One region of the Sporosarcina sp. P25 genome, then DNA from elsewhere that is predicted to be linked to it. Evidence: predicted binding sites of a transcription regulator. Region 1 holds the regulator's gene; the other holds the start of a gene.
The links. Region 1 encodes LexA, which represses DNA repair genes until DNA is damaged. Its sites were predicted from a motif close to CGAACATATGTTCG; they were not measured.

Region 1 (4,436 bases):
AACAACAGCAAGGAAATCAACCCATGTATCATTCTTTAATTATTGGATTAGATCTCCCACGACAATTACTGTATGAACGAATCGATCTGCGTGTAGAACAAATGGTTCAAGCGGGATTATTTAATGAAGTACAGCAACTGTGGAATAAAGGAATTCGCCAAACTCAATCAGTACAAGCGATAGGTTATAAAGAACTGATTTCCTATTTTGACGGCCAATTAACAAAAGAGCAAGCAATAGAAGCGGTAAAGAAAAATACACGCAATTACGCAAAAAGGCAGCTAACATATTTCCGTAATAAATTGCCTGTCCAGTGGGTTGATGCTAATCAGCCAGCGGAAGAAATATTTCAAACAACCTGTAAGATAATAAAGGGTTTTAAGAAGTGAGTATGGAATAACTAAATAACAGTGACAAGGAGGCAATTGAATGACACAAGGAAATATGCAAGATACGTTTTTAAATTCTTTACGGAAGAATAACACATTTGTTACGATTTTTTTATTAAATGGTTTTCAGTTAAAGGGTCTAATTAAGTCGTATGATAATTATACGGTGCTGCTGGAAACGGATGGCAAGCAACAACTAATTTATAAGCACGCGATTTCCACGTATTCTCCTGCAAAACCAGTTATTTTAAAAGATGAACTATAAACAGGCGCTTGCCTGTTTTTTTGTTGTCTTTCTTTTAGTATATAGACTTCATCTGGTAAAATAGAATATGACAAAATGAAATGAGGTACTACACATGCAAATTGCACCCATTAATGAAGAATTACTAACTAAATCAAAAGAAGCGGAAGAACTCATCGCGCCGTATGTGAAGACGGTAGAAGAAGTTGCATTTTTTAACCAAAGAAAAGTCTTACAAGCATTCAAAAAAAATCAAGTAAGTGACTTTCATTTATCGGGATCAACAGGTTATGGCTATGACGACAGTGGTCGTGATGTATTGGAACAAGTATATTCGGACGTATTCGGAGCGGAAGACTGTCTTGTAAGAAATCAAATCATTTCCGGAACGCATGCAATTACAATTAGCTTGTTTGGAATATTGCGCCCAGGTGATGAACTTCTATATATTACAGGTAAACCATACGATACGTTGGAGTCTATCATTTCGGGCAAAGGGAAAGATACTGGTTCACTAGAAGATTTTCAAATTTCGTACCAGCATGTTGATTTGAAAGAAAATGGTTCCGTTGATTATGAGAAAGTAAAAAAAACAATCTCATCGAAGACGAAAATCGTAGCGATTCAACGTTCTAAAGGCTATTCAAGCAATCCCTCATTCAGAATCCATGAAATTGAAGCGATTATAAAGGAAGTCCGCAACATGAAAGAGGATGTTGTAATCTTTGTAGATAATTGCTATGGAGAATTCGTTGAAATGAAAGAGCCCGTTGAAGTTGGGGCAGATCTTATGGCAGGCTCACTTATTAAAAATCCAGGTGGCGGACTTGCCAGAACAGGTGGTTACATAGCGGGTAAGAAAGACTTGGTTGAGAAATGTGCATATCGTATGACATCTCCAGGTCTTGGAGCCGAAGCAGGAGCTTCTCTCGATACGTTACTAGAGATGTATCAAGGTTTCTTCTTGGCACCACACGTAGTTAGTCAGGCGGTTAAAGGCGCGTTATTCACATCAGCATTTTTCGGTAGCTTCGGTATGAATACGACACCGCATTACAGTGAGCTTCGAACGGATTTAATTCAATCAGTGAATTTTAGGAATGCGGAACAAATGATTGCATTCTGCCAAATGATTCAGCAAAATTCACCAATCAATGCCCAATATGCACCGGAACCATCCTATATGCCGGGTTATGCTGATGACGTCATCATGGCTGCGGGAACGTTTATTCAAGGCTCCAGTATCGAATTGACAGCTGACGGCCCGATCAGACCGCCATACACAGCATATATTCAAGGCGGATTGACTTATGAGCATGTAAAATCAGCTGTACTAGATTCTATGGAACAGTTACTTGAAAAGAAATTGGTATAAAGAAAAAAGTGTATCAAAACCTCATGTGGTTTTCGATACACTTTTTTCTTTATTAATGAATCATACGGAATACACCAATCACTTTTCCTAAAATAGAAACTTGATCTACAATGATTGGCTCCATGGATGAGTTTTCTGGTTGGAGTCGGAAATAGTCTTTCTCTTTAAAGAAACGTTTGACTGTTGCTTCATCTTCTTCTGTCATAGCTACGACAATTTCACCATTACTTGCGGAGTGCGTTTGTCTGACAATCACGCGGTCTCCGTTTAAAATGCCGGCTTCGATCATGCTATCCCCTACAATCTCCAACATGAAGATTTCCTCTTCTGATGAACCGAATGTATCCGGCAATGGGAAGTACTCTTCAATATTTTCAATCGTTGTAATTGGATTCCCTGCTGTAACTTTACCAATTAACGGTACATGCATAACGCCACTTTTTAACTCGTCCAGTCCTTCAGGATCCAAAATTTCAATGGCGCGTGGTTTTGTCGGGTCCCTACGTATGAAGCCTTTACTTTCGAGTCGTGATAAGTGACCGTGGACCGTAGAACTTGAAGCTAGACCGACAGCTTCTCCAATTTCGCGAACGGAAGGGGGGTACCCTTTTAAACGCACTTCATCTTTTATAAACGCAAGTATTTCTTCTTGTCTCTTTGATATTTTCTTCAACAGATTCACCTCTTCTACTAGTTTGCGAGCAATGGAATACTGAACCACTATTTTGAATATAGTATAACATGTGTTCGATTACTAATCAAACAAAGGTTCTAATTTTACTTGACATAGAATCATATGTTCTCTTATAATTAAGAACAAGTATTCCGAACGTGTATTCTAAAAGCGAAAATTAGAGGAGGAATTATAATGGAGTCTATTAAAGAATTTATTAAAAATAATTATTATTTTGCAGTATTATTAGCAGTTTGTGTATCATTTGCTTGGGTTCAATTCGATAAAATGGCTGAGGAAGATCTCTATATGGAAATCGTTGTTAATGAAGGGGATACACTGTGGCAGTTGGCTTCTAATTACTCACAAGATATACCGACCACCCACTGGATCGAACAGGTACGTTCTTTAAATGAATTACCTACGGATCAAATCGTTTCAGGTGAATTACTGCGGGTGCCTGTTAAAATTAATAAACAAACAGATATTCGAGTAGCTGAAATAGGAGTGGGAACTAAATGATTGAAAAGAGATGTGTAATATACTGCCGAGTGAGTACGGAAAAAGAAACACAAGAACAATCTATTGTAAGGCAGCAAGAAGAACTTGAAAAATTAGCTACTGAGTTATCATATGATTGCGTTGGAATCTATACAGATCGGCAGAGTGGATACGACATGGATCGTGAAGGTCTTCTATCGATGTTGGATCGAATTCAAGACGGTTCAGTGGATGCGGTATTTATTCAAGACGAAACACGATTAGGACGAGGTAATGCAAGAGTCGCAATATTGCATGTAATCGCTAAAAGTGAGACGACTGTGATTACCAATCATTCAAACGGTACGATAGAACTGAATGAAATGGATTCAATGTTATTAGAAATTCTTGCAATCGTGGAAGAATATCAACGCAAACTACATAATGCGAAAATACGTAGAGGGATGAAGCGTGCTGTTGACAAAGGCTATGATCCATCGAAGAATCTGCGAAATATTGACCAAGCATTGGGGCGTGAAAGACTTGAGCTTCCGATAGAAGAAATTGTCTCACTCCGTAACAAAGGTCTCACGTATGAAGAAATTGCAAATGTATTAAATGGATTAGGTCATGCTGTCAGTAAGGCGACGGTTCATAGAAGATATAAAGAGTTTTTAGCTCTGGAACGCTAATAGGTTGCACTTTTCCTCCAGGTTGTTTACATTTTATTAAACGACTAACTTATGGAGGTTTTTAAAGGTGCTCTCAGAAAAGAAAATAAAACGCATAAATGAATTGGCAAATAAAAAGAAAACAACAGGATTATCGATTGAGGAAGCAAAAGAACAGACGCGGCTTAGAAAGGAATACTTGGAAACATTCCGTTCAAGTATGCGTGAAACTATCGAATCTGTCAAAGTAGTGGACCCAGAAGGAAATGACGTAACACCTGAAAAGGTCAAACAAGCTAGAGCCAATTTAAAACCACTAAATTGATGATAGGTAAAGGATTAACATTGTAATTAATTGTGGAATTGACTACACTATAGAAGGAATATGTACTATAAAACACTCATATGAGGCAGGATGGAAAGGATGTACAGCATGACCGAAAAAATCGATCAACTGGCAATAACGACAATCCGAACATTATCAATCGATGCGATTGAAAAAGCAAATTCTGGTCACCCAGGATTACCGATGGGCGCAGCGCCGATGGCTTATACACTATGGACGCAACATTTACACCACAATCCATCAAACCCACAATGGTTC
Region 2 (4,436 bases), on a different contig from region 1:
GAGATTCCTAGGGATAGCTTGGATTCTTGCTGAAAACGGATCAGCATTTTATTCGTTACTTGATCCATCAAATGTACCAAATTGAAAATGGTCTGTTCTTCATTCAAAAAACAACACCTCCTTTTCCTTTAAGAAACTTTATGTTTATATATTATTCATCATACTATAGTATATAGGAAATAAAACAGTTGTGACACGATAATCATACATACATCCCACGCAACATGTTAAAATCCAAGAGTTTTTCATTTTCTTCTTTTTAATTGTAGATTGATAGCGTATGATGAAGACAACGAATGAACTAGATGAACTAAATAGGAAGGGTGGGCATAAGGTTTGATGAAAGTTAAAGATTCGTTAACGTTTCAGTTAGGTACTATTATAGCTGGGATTTTGGTGGTGATGCTAGTCATTACATCACTGGCTACGTATAAGACGGCTTATGATAAATTGTATGACGCTGCTGGAATTGAGGCGTACGGCTGTGCCAATATTACTACTGGTTTGATTCGACCTGGTGATTTGGAGAAGGCATTGGCTGGCGATGTCGATACACAAGATGAACTTGGGAAGACGTTGAACTGGACAACCGAACATAAGAATATATTTGAAACACAATATATTTTGGATTTGGATGGAAAACTCATTGCTCTCGACGATAATCTGAAAGCAAAAGGATTTAAGCCAGGAGATCAGTTCCATTTAGATGAAGAAGCGATTACAGATCTACTCGAACATCGACATTCGACATACTCCCAACCTTACGAGTATGGTGATATGGAGCGGCTTTCAGGTTATGCGCCAATACATAAAGATCAGGATGCAAGTAAAGAAATCATCGCAGTCAGCGTTATCGATTTCGATGCGAACATCGTCAAACACCGTACATGGGATGTCGTACGCGATGGAATCTTGATCAGTATTATTCCTATGATACTTGCCTCAATCGGAACAGGATTCCTGATTCGCCGGAAAACGAAGCCAATTACAAGTTTAATTGAGCAGGCGAAGAAAATTGCGGATGGCGACTTGGCGGTTCAACCGACTGAAGTGAAGTCACAAGACGAAGTGGGAGACTTGGCTCGTACATTGAATCGTATGACGGTGAACCTACAAGATATGATTGCAACGATGAATACGACATCGCAACATTTATCCGAAAACGCGGGAGAAACGTCTGCATCACTTTCTGAAATGCGTGAAGCGATTACGATGGTTGCGCATAATATCGAAGAAGTCGTCACAGCGGTTACAGATGGTACGTCAAATGCAAAGCACGCAACAGGTATTCTTACAGGATTAGCAAGTGGTTTAAGCAATACGAAACAAAGCGCCGATTCGATGCTCGTTAACTCCAATGAAACGATGAAGATTGCACTAGAAGGCGCAAAACGTGCAGAAGAAATTAGCCACGATATGGAATTAATTCGAAATGGTTCACAAGAAGTGGGTGATACGATCCAAAACTTAGTCGAATCTACGACGAAGATCCAAAACATCACAGGTTCCATTGCAGGAATCGCAGCTCAAACTAATTTACTCGCGCTGAACGCATCCATTGAAGCGGCTCGTGCAGGTGAACACGGTAAAGGTTTTGCGGTAGTTGCAGAAGAAGTACGGAACTTGGCTGAGCAATCCAATCAGGAAGTACTCGAAGTAGAGAAGCTGGTGAAGGATATTTCTGATCGGATCCAGCAAGTTATTACTTCCACATCGGAAAATACGAAGCACATCACGAAGGGTACAGAAACAGTGAAGCTTACGTCTCAATCATTGAGTAATATTTCCGTAGCAGTCGGAGAAACGGTTAAGGAAATCAAGAATATCTCGAACTTGATGACGTCGGAAGCTGCGAAGTCAACAGAAGCAGTGCAGTTGATTGAGCACTTAACGCACGCTATACAAAATATCGAAGACATGACGAATAATATTGCAGCAGCTGCCGAGCAAACGACAGCGAGCATAGAAGAAATTTCAGAACGTTCTACGCAGACCAATCAAATGGCGCGTGAACTGGAAGTGTTTGTCGGTTCATTCAAATTACCTAAATAAACACTCGGCCATCGCTTATCAAGCGATGGTCTTTTTAACCATTGATTTTAGAATGTACGTTCTGTATAATACGAACATACATACGCTCAAGGAATGGGGAATACCTAATGGAAAGGAACCGAGATAGAGGGAAATTGAAGTGGACGTCACTCATGTTGCCTGAACACCTCGAGAGACTACGTGATTGGCAACAGGAAGATGAATATATAGAACGGCCTGAGTTAACCGACTGGGAGCTACAAACGATGCAGGAGACCCTTGAAGTGGCGTGGCGCAGGCGTGTCATGACGTCGATTAAGACGTGGCATGATGGAGCAGTTCGCTTTCATCAAGGAGAAATTGAAGTGCTTGACTTGCGAACGATGACGATCATGTTATGCGATCCGTTCGGAACGGAAAGAATTCATGTGGAGGATGTGGTAGATGTCCAGTTGTCCAAAGAAGCGGATGGTGTATAGGCAAAAATAAAAGCCGTCTGCGAAGGCAGACAGCTTAATCTCTGAAAAATGCTTTTTCTACGTTGTACTTTGCTTGCTGAGTGTTGATCACGTACGTTTCGTAGATTTCGCGTTCCATTGGATCATCGATGACAACAGCAGAAATTTTTGCTACTTCTTCACGGTGATTACGCAATGGAGACACTTGGTCTTCAAAATGCTTTTTCAGACGTGGACGCAATTTTCGTGCTTTTCCTACGAATAATAGCTCGTCGCTTTGGTTGAAGAACAACAAAAGGCCGCCTTTATCACGTGGAATATCATGAAAATCGATGAAACCATAGATGGGCTTGATCGGTGTTTCGTCCGGTCCCATTTCTTGTTTTCTGCGAACGATGGTTACGTCCGGTTTAGGTAATGTAATATTGATCATTTTACTTCACATCCTTATATCAGTCAGTGTTTATCCTATCATACGACCAAAAAAAAAGCGAGAAACTTTCTTTACATCCCTTGCATATAGTAAACAAATGTCTCGGGAAGGATGAAATGATGAAAAACCCTGCGGTTATAGAAACGTATCATATATCGAATACCAAACCGAAAGTGGATGTGTATTATCCTGTCATCACGAAACTGGATGATTCAAAAGTTCAACAGAAGCTAAATCAAGTGCTGTTCAAGGAAATGAATAAACTGCTAGAGGACAATAATTATTATGATCCAAGTCTTGTCGAGATGGTGGCAAATTACGAGATTAAAAATAATCAGCGTGATCTCTTCAGTATTAACTTGATCGTCTACTCGTTCACTGGTGGAGCTCATGGAATGACCTACGTCAAATCTCTGACATTTGATACGAAAACGGGAAGGCAATACAATTTGCAAGACATGTTCAAGCCAGGCAGTCCCTATGTGCAGCGGATATCTGAATATATCAGACGCCATATTCAGCAATGGAAAACACCGGTGCTTGAGCCATTCACTAAAATCAAGCCTGACCAAGATTTCTATATTGCAGACACGAGTCTTGTTGTCTACTTCCAACTATACGAAATTTCACCTTATGTAGCGGGCTTCCCTTATTTTCCGATCCCATTACTTGATCTACAAGATATTATCAAACCAAATAGTCCGGCAGACCGAATGTTGCCGTTTATAGGAACTTGAGAGCCTCTGTATAAACAAATGTATGGGCTTACATGACGAAATAGTGTTATAATTTCGATATACGAAATATACAAAAGAGGTGGAAACTATGCTAAGAAATTTCTTTATCGGTTTATCTGAAAATCAACTACTGAATCAAGCTGCCCAAAAATACGGCTTCCAATTAGGAGCTCAACAAGTAGTGGCAGGAACTAACATCGAAGAAATGATTGATAGTGTCAAAGAACTCAATCAAGCAGGTATTTCATGTACGATTGATAATCTGGGAGAATTTGTTTACGAAAAGAGCGAGGCCATCGAAGCGAAAGAACAAATATTAGTCGTAGTGGACGCGATCCAACAACATCAAGTGGATGCGCACATCTCGATCAAACCGTCACAACTCGGCCTCGATATTGACTATGCATTTTGTGAACAACAAGTAGAAGAAATCGTCAAACATGCAAATAAAGTAGGTATATTTGTTAATTTTGATATGGAAAATCACTCGCGACTTGAACCGACGTTTCGTTTACTAGACGAATTAAAAGCAAAAGGCTATGAAAACGTTGGAACTGTTATCCAAGCCTATTTTCATCGTGCGTTAGATGATACGAAGAAATACCATGATACACGCATCCGTTTAGTAAAAGGTGCCTATAAAGAGTCACCAGACGTTGCGTATACCGATAAAAAAGAAATCGACGAAAATTATATTAAAATTATTGAAGAGCATTTATTGCACGGAACGTTCACGTCGATTGCGACGCATGATCATAACATTATCCATCATGTGAA

Region 2: CSV70_RS13415 (YolD-like family protein) is a predicted target of LexA. The motif match lies at 2,124-2,137, and genes of this name have one in related genera.

The regions. Positions count from the first base shown of each region.
Region 1 covers NZ_PDYV01000003.1:208,600-213,035, reverse strand. The annotation lists gene miaA (tRNA (adenosine(37)-N6)-dimethylallyltransferase MiaA) at 1-389, shown strand, start outside; gene hfq (RNA chaperone Hfq) at 430-654, shown strand; gene CSV70_RS04455 (methionine gamma-lyase family protein) at 749-2,008, shown strand; gene lexA (transcriptional repressor LexA) at 2,061-2,681, opposite strand; gene yneA (cell division suppressor protein YneA) at 2,877-3,203, shown strand; gene CSV70_RS04440 (YneB family resolvase-like protein) at 3,200-3,853, shown strand; gene CSV70_RS04435 (DUF896 domain-containing protein) at 3,921-4,157, shown strand; gene tkt (transketolase) at 4,266-4,436, shown strand, end outside.
Region 2 covers NZ_PDYV01000018.1:35,776-40,211, forward strand. The annotation lists gene CSV70_RS13405 (MarR family winged helix-turn-helix transcriptional regulator) at 1-107, opposite strand, end outside; gene CSV70_RS13410 (methyl-accepting chemotaxis protein) at 340-2,052, shown strand; gene CSV70_RS13415 (YolD-like family protein) at 2,160-2,510, shown strand; gene CSV70_RS13420 (nucleotide excision repair endonuclease) at 2,545-2,922, opposite strand; gene CSV70_RS13425 (DUF3298 and DUF4163 domain-containing protein) at 3,039-3,659, shown strand; gene CSV70_RS13430 (proline dehydrogenase family protein) at 3,748-4,436, shown strand, end outside.